2 regions of the Streptomyces sp. SL06 genome follow, and region 2 is predicted to be linked to the other one. Evidence: riboswitches for the same ligand, from Rfam matches in the RefSeq annotation. Region 2 holds a riboswitch; the other holds the start of a gene.
What was found. A riboswitch is a leader RNA that binds a small molecule or an ion and turns the genes downstream of it on or off. The one in region 2 is predicted to bind ZMP and ZTP.
Positions count from the first base shown of each region.

Region 1: another riboswitch for ZMP and ZTP. It lies ahead of AC4IHM_RS12230 (glycine hydroxymethyltransferase); the one in region 2 lies ahead of AC4IHM_RS33505 (bifunctional 5,10-methylenetetrahydrofolate dehydrogenase/5,10-methenyltetrahydrofolate cyclohydrolase).

Region 1 covers NZ_JBSYOT010000002.1:2,706,112-2,713,779, forward strand. Annotated here, with positions in the region: gene dprE2 (decaprenylphospho-beta-D-erythro-pentofuranosid-2-ulose 2-reductase) at 1-753, shown strand, start outside; gene AC4IHM_RS12220 (2'-5' RNA ligase family protein) at 757-1,335, opposite strand; gene trpS (tryptophan--tRNA ligase) at 1,498-2,511, opposite strand; gene AC4IHM_RS12230 (glycine hydroxymethyltransferase) at 2,655-4,100, opposite strand; ZMP/ZTP riboswitch at 4,131-4,216, opposite strand; gene pdxR (MocR-like pyridoxine biosynthesis transcription factor PdxR) at 4,448-5,845, opposite strand; gene AC4IHM_RS12240 (carboxymuconolactone decarboxylase family protein) at 5,892-6,401, shown strand; gene AC4IHM_RS12245 (isocitrate lyase/PEP mutase family protein) at 6,442-7,170, shown strand; gene AC4IHM_RS12250 (ABC transporter substrate-binding protein) at 7,174-7,668, opposite strand, start outside.
Region 2 covers NZ_JBSYOT010000002.1:7,391,490-7,399,157, reverse strand. Annotated here, with positions in the region: gene AC4IHM_RS33520 (SDR family NAD(P)-dependent oxidoreductase) at 1-399, opposite strand, end outside; gene AC4IHM_RS33515 (MBL fold metallo-hydrolase) at 396-1,172, opposite strand; gene AC4IHM_RS33510 (phosphotransferase family protein) at 1,687-2,220, opposite strand; ZMP/ZTP riboswitch at 2,331-2,417, shown strand; partial or broken gene AC4IHM_RS33505 (bifunctional 5,10-methylenetetrahydrofolate dehydrogenase/5,10-methenyltetrahydrofolate cyclohydrolase) at 2,439-3,306, shown strand; gene AC4IHM_RS33500 (serine hydrolase) at 3,460-3,759, shown strand; gene AC4IHM_RS33495 (MBL fold metallo-hydrolase) at 3,957-4,847, opposite strand; partial or broken gene AC4IHM_RS33490 (helix-turn-helix domain-containing protein) at 4,904-5,290, shown strand; gene AC4IHM_RS33485 (hypothetical protein) at 5,769-6,113, shown strand; gene AC4IHM_RS33480 (serine hydrolase) at 6,110-7,015, shown strand; partial or broken gene AC4IHM_RS33475 (YbhB/YbcL family Raf kinase inhibitor-like protein) at 7,260-7,388, opposite strand.

The DNA.
Region 1 (7,668 bases), 4.7 Mb from region 2:
AAGGACGCCTTCGGCATCCCCCAGTCCCTTCTCGTCCTCGGCGGTACGTCCGAGATCGCGCTCGCCACCGCGCGCCGTCTGGTCGCCCGCCGCACCCGCACGGTCTGGCTGGCCGGCCGCCCCTCGCCCGCCCTGGAGGAGGCGGCCGGGCAACTGCGCGGCCTCGGCGCCGAGGTGCGCACCGTCGCCTTCGACGCGCTCGATCCCGAGTCGCACGAGGCGGTGCTCGGCAAGGTCTTCGCCGAGGGCGACATCGACCTGGTGCTGCTGGCCTTCGGGATCCTGGGCGACCAGGCGCACGACGAGCGCGAGCCGCTGAACGCCGTGCGGGTCGCGCAGACCAACTACACCGGCGCGGTCTCGGCCGGTCTGGTCGGCGCCCGCGCGCTCCAGGCGCAGGGCCACGGCTCCCTGGTGGTGCTGTCCTCCGTGGCCGGCGAACGGGCCCGGCGCGCCAACTTCATCTACGGTTCGAGCAAGGCCGGCCTGGACGCCTTCGCGCAGGGCCTCGGCGACGCGCTGTACGGCACGGGCGTGCACGTCATGGTCGTACGGCCCGGGTTCGTGCGGTCGCGGATGACCGCCGGGCTGCCGGAGGCACCGCTCGCCACGACGCCCGAGGCGGTGGCCACGGCGATCGAACTGGGGCTGCGGCGGCGCTCGGAGACGGTGTGGGTGCCCGGCGCGCTGCGCGTGGTGATGGCGGCGCTGCGGCACCTGCCGCGGACGGTGTTCCGGCGGCTGCCGGTGTAGCCGCTACCGGGTGGGCAGGGAGCCGCTCTCCACGCGCCCCGCCTGCGGCGGCACCGTGGCGCTGCCGAAGGGGAACTCGCGCAGCTTGCGCCACACACTGTCGGGGCCCTGCTCGTAGAGCGCGAAGCCGGTGCAGGACCACCGGGCCTCGTAGTCGGACAGCTCCTCGAAGGCGCGGTCCATCGCCGCCTCCTCGATGCCGTGCGCCACGGTGACGTGCGGGTGGTACGGGAACTGCAGTTCGCGTGGGACCGGCCCGGAGGCGTCCCGCACCCGCTTCTGCAGCCAGGAGCAGGCCGCGGCGCCCTCGACCACCTGGACGAAGACGACCGGCGACAGCGGGCGGAAGGTCCCGGTGCCGGACAGCCGCATCGGGAAGGGCCGCCCGCGCGCCGCCACCTCCGCGAGGTGCGCCTCGATCGCGGGGAGCGCGGCGCCGTCCACCCCGGTCGGCGGCAGCAGGGTGACGTGCGTGGGGATGCCGTGAGCCGCGGCGTCGCCGAAGCCCGCACGCAGCTGCTGGAGCTTGCTGCCGTGGGGCTCCGGGACCGCGATCGACACACCGATCGTTACGGTCCCCACTTCGTCTCCTGTCGTTCCGTTTTCCGTGTCGGACACCCGGTTGTCGACTGTACGGCCACCACCGTGCCCGGGGCAGGCGCAACCGGAGTGATGTGCAGCGCTACGGCGGCATGCCGGGGCGCACGCAGGGCGCCGGGGCCAGTGCCCAGGCGGCCGCGCGGGTCAGTGCTTGGCGGGCAGAAGGCCCACCATGTCGTACGCCCGAGCGAGGGTCTCGGCGGCGACGGCCCGTGCCTTGTCCGCGCCCTCGGCCAGGATCGCGTCGAGCGTCTCGGGGTCGTCGAGGTACTGCCGGGTGCGTTCCCGGAAGGGGGTGACGAACTCGACCACGACATCGGCGAGGTCCGTCTTCAGCGCGCCGTAGCCCTTGCCCTCGTACTTCTGCTCCAGCTCGGGGATCGCCGTGCCGGTGAGGGTGGAGTAGATCGACAGCAGGTTGCTCACGCCGGGCTTGTGCGCGCGGTCGAAGCGGACCACGGTGTCGGCGTCCGTGACCGCGCTCCTGACCTTCTTCGCGGAGGCCTTCGGCTCGTCGAGCAGGTTGATCAGGCCCTTCGGGGTGGGCGCCGACTTGCTCATCTTGGCGGTCGGGTCCTGAAGGTCGTAGATCTTCGCCGTCTCCTTGAGGATGTGGGCGCTCGGGACGGTGAAGGTGTCGCCGTAGGTCTGGTTGAAGCGCTCGGCGAGGTCGCGGGTCAGCTCAAGGTGCTGGCGCTGGTCCTCGCCCACGGGGACCTGGTCGGACTGGTAGAGCAGGATGTCGGCGACCATCAGCATCGGGTACGTGAACAGGCCGACGGTGGTGCGGTCGCTGCCCTGCTTGGCGGACTTGTCCTTGAACTGGGTCATCCGGGATGCCTCGCCGAAGCCGGTGATGCAGTTCATCAGCCAGGCCAGCTGGGCGTGCTCGGGGACGTGGCTCTGCACGAACAGCGTGCAGCGGGCCGGGTCGAGGCCGGCCGCGAGGAGCTGGGCGGCGGCGACGCGGGTGTTCTCGCGCAGTTCTCTCGGGTCCTGCGGAACGGTGATCGCGTGCAGGTCGACGACCATGTAGAACGCGTCGTGGGTGTTCTGCATGTCGACCCACTGGCGGACGGCGCCGAGGTAGTTGCCGAGGTGGAACGAGCCGGAGGTCGGCTGGATGCCGGAGAGTACGCGGGGACGTTCAGAGGCCATGGACGTCATTCTCTCAGGCCGCGAGGGGCGATCGGGCACTGGCTCCACCGCCTCCGCGAGGTGTGGCGGCCCGGTACCGTGCCGGGCCGCCACAGCGGGCGGTCGCGTGCGGAGCCGACCGGCCCGTAAGGATGTCTCCCGCGTCAGCCGAGGTCGATCTCCGGGTACAGCGGGAAGCCGGTCACCAGGTCGGTCGCGCGCTGCGAGATCTCGTCGGCGATCTTCGCGTCGAGGACGTGGGATGCCTTCGAGGGGGCGCCGGACTTCGTGGTGCCGGCCTCCGTCGCCGTCAGGACGCGGTCGATCAGGCCGGCGACCTCGTCCATCTCCGCCGTGCCGAGGCCGCGCGTGGTCAGCGCCGGGGTGCCGACGCGGATGCCGGAGGTGTACCAGGCGCCGTTCGGGTCGGCCGGGATGGCGTTGCGGTTGGTGACGATGCCGGAGTCGAGGAGGGCGGCCTCGGCCTGCCGGCCGGTGAGGCCGTAGGAGGATGCCACGTCGATCAGGTTGAGGTGGTTGTCCGTGCCGCCGGTGACCAGGGTGGCGCCGCGGCGGACCAGGCCCTCGGCGAGGGCGCGGGCGTTGTCGACGATGCGCCGCGCGTAGTCCTGGAAGCCGGGCTGCCGGGCCTCGGCGAGGGCGACGGCCTTGGCGGCCATGACGTGCGGGAGCGGGCCGCCGAGGACCATCGGGCAGCCGCGGTCCACCTGGTCCTTGAGGGAGTCGTCGCACAGGACCATGCCGCCTCGCGGGCCGCGCAGCGACTTGTGCGTGGTCGTGGTCACGATCTGGGCGTGCGGGACCGGGTCGAAGTCGCCGGTCAGCACCTTGCCCGCGACCAGGCCCGCGAAGTGCGCCATGTCGACCAGGAGGGTCGCGCCGACCTCGTCGGCGATCTCGCGCATGATCCGGAAGTTCACCAGCCGGGGGTACGCGGAGTAGCCCGCGACGATGATCAGCGGCTTGAACTCGCGGGCCGAGGCGCGCAGGGCCTCGTAGTCGATGAGGCCGGTCGCCGGGTCGGTGCCGTAGGAGCGCTGGTCGAACATCTTGCCGGAGATGTTCGGCCGGAAGCCGTGGGTGAGGTGGCCGCCGGCGTCCAGGGACATGCCGAGCATCCGCTGGTTGCCGAAGGCCTGCCGCAGCTCGGCCCAGTCGGCGTCGGTCAGGTCGTTGACCTGGCGGGCGCCGGCCTTCTCCAGGAAGGGCACCTCGACGCGGGCGCCGAGGACGGCCCAGAAGGCGACGAGGTTGGCGTCGATGCCGGAGTGCGGCTGGACGTAGGCGTGGCGGGCGCCGAACAGCTCGCGCGCGTGCTCGGCGGCGAGGGACTCGACGGTGTCGACATTGCGGCAGCCGGCGTAGAAGCGGCGGCCGATGGTGCCCTCGGCGTACTTGTCGCTGAACCAGTTGCCCATCGCGAGGAGGGTGGCCGGGGAGGCGTAGTTCTCCGAGGCGATCAGCTTGAGCATCTCGCGCTGGTCGGCGAGCTCCTGGCCGATGGCGTCGGCGACGCGGGGCTCGACGGTGCGGATGACGTCGAGGGCGGCGCGGTAGGCGGTGGAAGCGGGGGTGGGCTCTGCGGGCATGGTGACCTCCGGACGTTGCGGTCAGCGTTCTCGGTCGGCCCAGGCGCACGGCGCTCGCTTCTTCGGGCCGCTCCCCGATGGTTGTCCATCCCAGCGCGCCAGTTACGGCCCGAGGGCAGCTTACCGGGTGGGGCGGGGGTGCGTTTGCCGGGTTGTTCGCTGTTGCCGGGTGCGGGTGTCTTGTGGCTGGTCGCGCCGTTCCCCGCGCCCCTTCGGGGCGCTTGTCCCTGCGTCTCCTTCACGGCAGGGCCCGGCACAGTGGGGACGCGTTTGCCGGGTTGTTCGCCGTTGCCGGGTGCGGGTGTCTTGTGGCTGGTCGCGCCGTTCCCCGCGCCCCTTCGGGGCGCTCAGCTCCCGGTCTGTGGCAGGGCTCGGCAGAGGGCGTCCAGGGTTGGGGACCAGGCGTGGTCGGGTGGGGTGCCGTAGCCGACTACCAGGGCGTCCTGTGGGGGGTCGGGGGCGGCCGGGTGGCGGAAGAGGGACAGGCCGTGGGCCGCGAGTCCGTGCCAGGCGGCGGCCCGTACGGTCTGCTGCTCGGTGCCGGGCGGGAGTTGGAGTACGGCGTGCAGACCGGCGGCGATGCCGGTGACGCGGACCCGGGGCGCGCGCTCGGCGAGGGCGGCGACCAGGGCGTCGCGGCGGCGCCGGTAGCGCAGCCGGGCGGACCTGACGTGCCGGTCGTAGCCCCCGGAGCCGATGAACTCCGCGAGGGTCAGCTGGTCGAGCACGCCCGGGACACGTCCCGCCATGGCGTCCATGACCTCCCCGGCCAGCGAGGGCGGCAGCACCAGCCAGCCCAGCCGCAGCCCGGGGGCGAGGGACTTGCTTGCGGTGCCCAGATAGACGACGCGGCCGGGGTCCAGCCCCTGGAGGGCGCCGACGGGCTGGCGGTCGTAGCGGAACTCGCCGTCGTAGTCGTCCTCCAGGACCAGGGCGCCGGTGCGCCGCGCCCAGTCCACGACGGCCGCCCTGCGGTCGGGGTGCAGGGGGACGCCCGTCGGGAACTGGTGGGCGGGCGTGAGCAGTACGGCGCCCGCGTCCCCGAGCGCCCCGAAGGCCGCGCCCCGGTCGTCGACGGGCAGCGCGACGGTACGCAGCCCGGCCGCCGTGAGCAGGTCGCGGTGGATGTGGAGACCGTACGACTCGACGGCCACGGTGCGCACGCCGCGCGCCCGCAGCACCGCGGCCAGCAGCCCGAGGCCGTGCGCGACCCCGCCGCAGACCAGCAGGCTCTCCGGGTCGGCGCGCACACCGCGGGCCCGCGCGACGTAGCCGGCCAGCGCGGTGCGCAGCTCGGGCCGGCCGCGGGGATCGCCGTAGCCGAAGGCGTCGTTGGGAGCGGCGGCGAGGGCGCGGCGGGCGGACCTGAGCCACTCGGCGCGCGGGAAGGAGGCGAGGTCGGGGGTGCCGGGGCGCAGGTCGTGGGCGGGGCGGGCGCGCCCCGGCGGGCGCCGGGCCGAGGCGCCGGCCGGCGGGGCGGCGACACGCTCGGCGACGCGGGTGCCCGAGCCCTGGCGCGCGGTGAGCCAGCCCTCGGCCACGAGGTCGGCGTAGGCGTCGGCGACGGTGTTGCGGGCGATGCCGAGGTCGGCGGCGAGGGCGCGGGAGGAGGGCAGCCGGGTGCCGGGGGCGAGGCGGCCGGTGCGGACGGCCTCGCGCAGGGCCGCGGTGAGGCCGCGGCGCAGGCCCGGTCCGGTGGGTTCCAGATGCAGGTCGACGCCCAGAGTGGCCCGTGATTCCGCCATGGAAATGGACCATACTCCTGGGCTGCTTCCTTCCTAGGGTCGAGGCATGACCACACACACCGACGACACGAGGACCACGGGTTGCGCCGCCGAGCTGCCCGTCCGGCTCAACTGGTCCCAGCACGCTCCCGAGGTCTACCAGGCCATGGTCCGGCTCGACATCGCCGCCAGGCGGGGCCTCGACCCGACGCTGTGCGAACTGGTGAAGATCCGCGCCTCGCAGATCAACCGCTGCGCCCTCTGCGTCGACATGCACTCCAAGGACGCGCTCGCCGCCGGGGAGAGCGTGGAGCGGATCATCCAGCTCGCCGCCTGGGAGGAGTCGCGGCACTTCTACACGGAGAGGGAGCTGGCGGCGCTCGCGCTGACCGAGGCGGTCACCGTGCTGACCGACGGCTTCGTGCCGGACGAGGTGTACGAGCACGCCGCCCGGTTCTTCGACGAGCCGGAGCTGGCACAGCTCATCGCCTCGATCACGGTGATCAACGCCTGGAACAGGTTCGGCGTGACCTGCCGGACGACGCCCGGCCACTACACGCCGGGGCAGCACGCGTGACGGCGCGGACGCGGCTCCCCGGCCCGGCGGGTTGCGCACCATGAGCAAGGCCAACGTCTTCCGCGCCCTGCACCACTTCCGGCTGCCCGAAGACCCCCTCGTCCTGCCCGGCCCCTGGGACGCGGCGAGCGCCCGGGTGTTCGAGGAGGCCGGGTTCCCGGCGCTCGCGACGCCCAGTGCGGGGGTGGCGGCCTGCCTCGGGTACGAGGACGGGGCGACCCCGGCCGGCGAGATGTTCGCGGCGGTCGCGAGGATCGCGCGCGCCGTGGACATCCCCGTGTCGGCGGATGTCGAGGGCGGGTACGGGCTGGCGCCGCGGGAGCTGGTGGAACGGCTGCTGGCGGCGGGGGCGGTGGGCTGCAACCTGGAGGACTCCGCCGACGGGGTGCTCAGGGACCCGGCGGAGCACGCCGAGTGGCTGGCCGGGGTGCGGGCCGCGGCCGGGGACCTGCTCTTCGTCAACGCCCGCGTCGACACGTTCGTCCGGGGCGTCGCCGAACCGGAGGCGGCGATCGCACGGGCCGCCGCGTACGTCGCCGCGGGCGCCGACTGCGTCTATCCGATCGGCGCCCCCACCGCCGTACTGCCGCTGCTGCGGGCCGGGATCCAGGGGCCGGTGAACGTGAACGCGCTGCCCGGGGAGGGCCCCGCGTCCGCCGGGCTGAGGCGGCTCGGCGAACTCGGGGCCACCCGGATCACCTTCGGACCGGGTCTCCAGCGGCGCGCGGAGCGGGCGGTGCGGGAGATCGCGGCCCGGCTGGCGCGGTGAGGGTCAGGACAGCCACCGCTTCCAGACGGACTCGTGGCCGTCCGCCCACTTCTTCGCCGCCTCCTCGGGCCGCAACTTCTGCTCGGCGATCATCAGGGAGACCTGGTTCTGGTCCTCGGTGGTCCACTTGAACCGCTTGAGGAACTCCGCCGCCGGGCCGCCGTCCTTCGCGAAACCGGCGTTGAGGTACTTCTGCAGCGGGGTCACCGGGTAGGCGCAGGCGACCTTCGCCGGGTCGGCGTCGCAGCCCTCCTTGTACGCGGGCAGCTTCACCTCGGTCATCGGGACCTTCTCGAAGAGCCACTGGGGGGTGTACCAGTAGGTCAGGAAGGGCTTCTTCTCCTTGGCGAACTGCTGGATCTGGGTGATCTGGGCGGCCTCGGAGCCGGCGAAGACCACCTGGTAGTCCAGGTCGAGGTTCTGCACCAGCGCCTTGTCGTTGGTGACGTAGGACGGGGAGCCGTCCAGCAGCTGGCCCTTGCCGCCGCTCTCCGCGGT
Region 2 (7,668 bases):
ATTGACGATACGGCTGCCGGCGCCGAGGAGTGGCAGGAACGCCCTGGTCACCGTGTGGACGCCGACAAGATTGACGGCGAGGAGACCGGCGAAATCCTCCCCCGTCAGATCGGCGAGAGGTCCGTTGGCGACGGCCCCGGCCACATTGCAGACGGCTCTCAGCTTCGTGCCGTCGAGTTGTTCCGCCGTCTTCGCCGCGGCGTCGGCGACGCTCTTCTCGTCCCGTACGTCGAAGAGCACGGGGGTGAACCAGTCGGCGGGGAGTACGGCGCTCAGCTCGGCTGCAGCGTCCGGCCTGCGGACCGCCCCGTAGACGTGGAAACCCTCGTCGGCGAGGAAGCGAACGGTGGCCCTCCCGATGCCGGATCCCGCCCCGGTGACCAGCACGCTTTCTCTCATACCGTCTCCAGGTCGCTCGGGTCGTGGGCGGAGATGATGCGCAGGCCGGGATCGGCCCGGCGGTTCAGCTCTGCCAGGCGTTGCTGGTTCTCGACGAGGAGACGGTGCTGCTGCGCCGCACCGCGCTCCATGAGGCGCACCGGCCACGGCACTTCGGCCCGTCCGTCCAGGGTGCCCCAGTGGTAGAAGGCGTCTCCGCAGTGCAACAGCCACCGCTCACCCGCGTCGACGCCGACGCAGACATGTCCGCGGGAGTGCCCGGGGGTTGCCACCATCACGAACCCGGGCGCTATCCCGCTCAGTTCCTTCGCCGCGGCGAACCCCCGCCACCCCTCACCGCCGAGCCGGTGCTCGACGAACCGCGGCCCGTGCGCCCATTGGGCCGGCCGGTACCGGGTGCGTTCGCGCCGCGACGGCGAGCGTATCGCTCCGTCGATCTCGTCCGCCGTCACGTGCACCTGGGCGTGCGGGAAGTCGGCCAGCCCTCCGACGTGGTCGAAGTCCAGGTGCGTGACGATGATGTGCCGTACGTCCTCGGGCCGGAACCCGAGTCGCTGCATCTGCCGTACCGCGGTCTCCTCCGGGTCGAGAACCGGCTTGATGACGTGGCGCATGAACCCGACCCGGCCGACCGGGTCCTGGATGTCCTGGAGCCCGAATCCGGTGTCCACGAGCACCAGTCCGTTCGCGTCGGTTTCCACGAGCAGCACGTGCGCGACCATGGGGTAGGTCGGCATGTTCATCGTGCCGCAGTTGAGGTGATGCACTTTCACCAGTGAGTCTCCGCTTCTTCGAACGCCGCCGGGATCAGAGTCCCCGGGAACCATCCTGAAGGACGTGGGACACGGCGCGGAACGCGGGGCTGCGCGCTCACCGGCTCAGCGGGCTACTGGAACTCCCTTGGTAGGACCAGTCCAACTCGACTGCACAGAGGCGGCGTTGTGTGAGTGGGGACCAGACTCGTGGCAGACAGACCGCCTCTCATATGGCTCGGCGATGTCGTCGTGGGCAAGGATGCGCCGCCGACCCGGAGGTCCGAAAACGAGGCCCAGCCAAAAAGATGAGGTATCAGGCCAGTTTGGTCAGCGCAAGGCACGATCCATATCGCGCCGGTGATCGGCAACCCACTGATATGCCTCCTGCACCTGTACTACTGCACCCGTGTCGCGGAGACGGATCATCTCGCGGTCCCCAGAGTCCGCAGCAGCCTCAATGCCGCGCCGGCATCTGTCCTGCCACCACAGGATCGCAGAGACCAACTCACGCCGGTCCACAAGCTCATAGCCATCAGCGATCAACCGCAACCCGACGCGCAGCCTCGGAGGCGTCTTCGATACTCGGCCCGAGCCCGAGGTACTGCCAACATACGTGGGCGACATCATGGATGCGCGCGCCCGGGGCTGCCAGATCCCAGTCGGTGAAGGCCACCGGGCGCAAGGCACCGCTGACAGGTCGATAGACCGTGTTCTTGGGCGAGAGGTCGTTATGGCATACGACCTCGTGTCCCCCGGCCAGTGCCGTGCCTGCCGTCAGGTCGTGAAATTCCCGGACAAGCTCCGTGACCCGCAGCAGACTTTCGTCGGAGTACACCGTCGGCGGCTGCTGCGGTTCCCAGGCCACATGCCCCTCGACGTAGGTCAGGACCTCCCGGCCCGCCTCGTCGATGCCACGGTAGCGCGGCGCGCCTGGCCAGCCGCCGGCCTCAAACATCTTCAGCAGGTCACCGACGAACTCCGTACTGGGCGACGCGGGCCGGCGCACCGTGGCACCGACACGCACCACGTGATTGATGGAGCCACCGGGCAGGGACGACTCATCCATCCCCCTACTTTGCATGATCTTGGCCTTGAGTTCTCAACGGGGCCCCGCTACTGAACGTGTGCGCGTCACAAGAAGTGGGCCAGAACCCTAAGGGCTGTCCACTAGAGCGGTGGTTGGGCCGTGACTGGCGCTGAGGTGGAGCACCACCGGGGAGCGGTCCGACAATTCGGTCGATGCCGTGCGCCTGGGCGAGTGGTCAGTGACGCCTGGAGGCGACCATGTCCCAGACACAAACGGCCCGACTCATGGACGGCGTTGGCCTTGCCCGACGCATGGTTGAGGAGACGTTAAGCAAGGCGACAGAGATTTCGCGACGTGTCGGTGTGACGCCTTGCCTCGCAACGGTGCTGGTGGGTGAAGATCCGGCTTCGGTGACATACGTCCGGATGAAGCGGGCCCGTTGCGCGAAGGCGGGCATCGAGTCCCGGCTTGTCAGCCTGCCGGACACCACTACAACCGCTGAGCTGGTGGATACCATCCAGTCCCTCTCGCAGGACGCCGGAGTGCACGGCATCCTGCTTCAACACCCCGTTGGCCCTCACATTGATGAGCGGGCGGCATTCGAGGCCATCGCGCCGGAGAAGGACGTTGACGGGGTCACGATGACCTCCTTCGGGGCGATGAGCTTCGGGCTGTCTGGATTCGCATCGTGCACCCCTGGCGGGATCATGCGGCTCTTGGACGAGTATGAGGTAGACCTTGCAGGTCAGCATGCCGTTGTCGTGGGTCGCAGTGCGATCCTCGGCAAGCCCGTCGGAATGCTCTTGCTCTCCCGGGACGCCACTGTCACCTACTGCCACTCCCGTTCGACCGATCTGGCCGCGATCGTGCGGGAAGCGGACGTTGTTGTGGCGGCCGTGGGGCGCCCTCGGCTTATTCGCGGCGAAGACGTTCAAGCCAGGGGCTGTCGTGATCGACGCCGGATACAACCCCGGCGACGTTGGCGACGTTGACTTCGACACCGCCCGCACTCGTGCCCGCTTGATCACGCCGGTCCCCGGTGGGGTCGGCCCCATGACCATCGCAGTCCTGCTGGCGCAGACGGTCGATGCGGCATCCATCCAACTTGGGCTGGCCAGCCGGTGAATGAGGTCAGCCTTGAGTTTCGCGCGGACGTTAAGCCGCTGGCCTGCTGACTCGACCTCTTGCCCCAGGTGGTGCGAGGGCTTTCACGGGTGAACCGCCGGGCCGTCGTGGCGATCAGTGCCCAGAACCTTCACCGCGCGGGCAGCGGCCACCATGAATGCCGCGGTCCTCGACGGCCGCCTCATCGACGCGCACCAGCTCGAGGAGTTGACGGCGGTGGCCTTCGAGGGCACCGACCAGGTCTTCGGCAACCATGCGCGGTCGGCCCTCGGTTGTCCGCTCGGCCGGCTCGGTACGCGGCCGGACGAGACACCCACCACGTTCGGCTGGGCCGGTGGCGGCGGCAGTTACGTCTATGCCGACACCGCCACCGGCACCTCCTTCGCCATGACCAAGACCCGTCTCACTCCCCGCTTCAGCACCGCACAGCGGCTCGCAGACCTGCCTGTCTGAGTATCGACGCCGCGCGGCCTTCCGCCGGCCGATCGGCATGCAGGAGGCCTGTGCCGCAGCTACTCGTGCTTGCGTCCGCGAAGTTCAACGCGCGGTGCGCAACGTGCGGCGGCAACGCGGCGGACGGTCCGGAGCGGGCCGGGCGCACGCGTGTGTCTGGCCGTTTCGCCGAGTGCCGTCCGAGACGGATTCACCTGTCAGAGTTCCAGCACTTCGAGATGGCGGGGGTCGAGGACGCGACCGTCCGTCCCGATCACCTGCTGGAGCCGGTCGACCACGCCGCGGTTCACCGTGTCGTGCACCGCGGGGTCGTCCAGGGCCGTGACCAGGTCGTCGTGGTGGCTCGGGACGATGATCTGTGGCCGGCCCAGAGTGCCAACGGCGCGCTCGAAGTAGTCGTGCACGGCCGCGTGCCCGCTGGCTCCCAGCACCAGCACATCGGGGGTGGCCCCGGCGACTTCGCGGGCCGCGAAGTTGGCCGAACCGCTGAGGAACATGACGCGCAAGCGGTCACCCACCGTGATCTGGTAGCCCAATGTGCCGCCCTCCACCAGATCGCCCAGCGCCCGGGGCCGGGCCGGGGGTGCGGTCAGGGTGCCGTAGGGGTCGAAGCCGTAGCCGCCGAGCTGGCTGTGCAGACTGCGTACGACCTCGATGGTGTAGTCGGGACGGGACGGGTTGTCGGACGACTGGAGGGGATGGCGCAGCACCTCGTCCCCCGACACCACCACCAGCCGGTGCTTGCGCCCTGTGCCGGGGACGCCCATGGCACTCAGCAGGTGCAGATGCGTCTCGGTGCCCAGAACATTGATCTCCCGCTCCCGCCAGGCGGAGTGGTCCAGGAGGTACGGCACGTCGGCGAGGTGGTCCCAGTGCCCGTGCGTCAGGAGGATGAACTCGGGCGCCGAGGTGAGGTGTTCGCGCAGCAGCCAGTCGATGATCCCGCGGTTCACCTCCAGTTTCCGCGTCATGTCGGCCTTGCCGTCCGAGTCCGTGTAAGGCTGCCGGGTGAGATACGGGTCGATCAGGACCCGGTGACCGTCGAAGCTCAGTTCCCAGCCCGCGACGCCGAGCCAGCGCAGCTTCACACCGCTGCGCCCCGGACGACTGTTGCGGGCAGGGACGCCGCGCGGCGCGGTGGCCGATGCGGTCCCGGCCGTCCCCGCGACTCCTGCCGCGCCCGCGACAACGCTCGTTCTCAGGAGGCTGCGCCGACTCACACATCGCGAGGCGGCTTGGGACTGCTGAGCGGGCATGGCGGACTCCTTCGCCTTACGCGGGCCTCAACTGGTGTTCCGGGCCCGTCCCTTGGGTCCCGGAGTCAAGCCTCGAGAGTCTTCCTGTGTCGAATACACTCGCGGCCGCGTGCCGATTCATTCGGCATATCACCGCAGACCACGGGGGACGCATGCTGACCGAGCGGCATCTGGAGATCTTCGTCGCCCTCGCGGAGGAGGGGCACTTCGGCGACGCCGCGCAACGCGTGGGCATCACTCAGCCGCCTCTCTCACAGGCACTGCGCCGGCTGGAGGCGCTGCTGGGGGTACGGCTGTTCGATCGGGAGCGCGGGGTCTCCCTCACCGAGGAGGGCGCTGCTCTGCTGCCGCACGCGCGCCGGGCCCTTTCCGCACTGGCCGAGCTGCGGGACACCGGCGCCAGGGAGGGCGCGGACGGACAGCGTCTACGGCTCGGTCTGCCGCCCGAGTTGCCGCCCCGGCTCGGCGCGAGCGTCGCCGCCTCACCCGTCCGCGCCGGTATCCGGACCAGGGTCTCGGTGGTCACAGCGCCGACAGCGACACTGCTGACGGACGTTTCCGCCGGACGGCTCGACCTGGCCGTCGTCCGGCACCCTGTCGTACTGCGCGGCCTGTCCGCGGGCCCCGTGACGCTGCTGGCGACGTGGCTGGCTGGTCCCGGACGGGGCGGCCGGCGCCGGGGCGGGGCTGTCCTCGCCGGGCGAAGCGAGCACGCCGAGTCCGCGTTCGGGTGGAGCGCGGGCGGGACGCCGGTTGCCTTATGCGGTCCGGCCGCGTGCCGAAGCGCCCGCGGCGCACGACCTCTTCCTGGACACGCTCGCGGGGCGGGGCCATCGGGCCGAGACGGTGGTGATCTCCGACGAACGCGCCGCACTGGCCCTCGTCGCCGCCGGTCAGGCCGTACTCGTCACGGCGGACGAAACCCTCGCGGCGGGCGGTGTCGCCCGGCGCCGGACCACCGACCCGGCGCTTCCGCTGCGACTGCGCGTGGTCTGGGACGCCCGCCGGCTCGCCGCCGCACACGCCACCGAAGCGGCCGTCGCCATGGCCGACACGCTGGCATCGGCACACCTCCCGAGCAGCGGGGCGGACCGATGAGCGCGGGCGGCGACGGAGCCATCCAGCGCACCCTGCGTGCCATGTTCGACGACGCCGGAGTACACGGTCGGCTCCACGCGGCCGAACTGCACCGGCCCGCGGTGGCGGTGGCCCTCGACGCGGACGAGGCCGTACTGATGGGCTCGGTCTACAAGGTGCCGCTGGCGGTGGCCTATTGCAGACAGGTCGACGCCGGCGTCCTCGACCCTCTGCAAAGGGTTGCCCTGTCGCCCGGGGACAGGCTGCCCGGACCCACCGGCATCTCACAACTGCGCGACGAGGTGTCCATGTCCCTGCGCGACCTGGTCGTCATGATGATGAGCATCTCCGACAACGCGGCTGCCGACGCGGTGCTCCACCACGTGGGCACCGAGGCGTTCGACGAGACCTGCCGTGTCCTCGGCCTCGCGCGCACGCGTCTCAACGACGGTGCCGCGGGAACCCTGGCCCGGCTGCTGGACGTGACGGGGGCCGATTCGGTGGACGCGGCAATGGCGCGGATCGCGGACAACGATCGGGCGGCGCCGCCCGGCGTCTACGACCCCGCGTGGGTGGCCGCCACCACCCCGGCCGAGATGGCGCGACTGCTGCGTGCCGTCTGGACGGACACGGCGGCCTCCCCCACCGGCTGCGCGTTCATTCGCCGCACCATGCGACTCCAGCCCTGGCAGCATCGGCTCGCGGCGGGCTTCCCGTACGACGACGTAGCGGTGTACGGGAAGACCGCGACGTTCGGCGCCATGCGGCACGAGGCGGGGGTGATCGAACTGCCCGACGGCCGTACGTACACAGCGGTCGTCTTCACCCAGGCCGCACGCGCCGACCGCCGGCTCCCCCGCGTCGACGCGGTGATCGGCGCCGCGGCGCGCAGAGCCGTCGAGTACCTGAGAGAGCGCGAATGACTTGCCCGTCGTCGCCGCGCGTCGCGGCAGGGGCGGATGGGCGGGGTGCCGCGGACCAGTGGGATGAGGGCCTGGATGTGCAGGAGGTGTGCGGCGGAGAATGCCGAGGGAGGGGGCAGGCCACGTCCATTGACGACGAGGTGGACCTTCGGCCCTCCCGACAGCCCCGAGTCTGGCGGCGGTTGGTTCAGTGCAGCGTCGATGGGCCTGAAGACGGGGTTCGTCAGGCGGGAGTCTCTGCCGTGACGGTCACGGCGTAGCTCTCGGTGCCCTCCGGGGCGCCACTCCACGACAGCTGCGGTGAGAACGTCCTTGCCGCCGGGACACCGAAGGAGAGCTGCTCGGGCGGCCAGGGGGCGCCATTGGTGACGGTGCCTCTGTCTCGTGCAGGGGCCGGATACGAGCCGTGCCCCCGCGGATCGGAACGTGTCTACGTCTCTTGAGGATCCGCAGCCCCGCCGGGGCGGTCCTGCACACCGGGCAGTACATCTCTTTTGCGTTGGCGCCCACTTGTTCGAGGAACATAGGTGCCTCGATCGGCACCGTCGGTGTCGCCCCGGACAACGCGCTCGTGGAGTTCCGGATGGGTCTCTCCAAAACGGCGCTGTTCGAGCGCCACCGCGGATTGGGGCGCCCGGTTCAACAATCCGCGC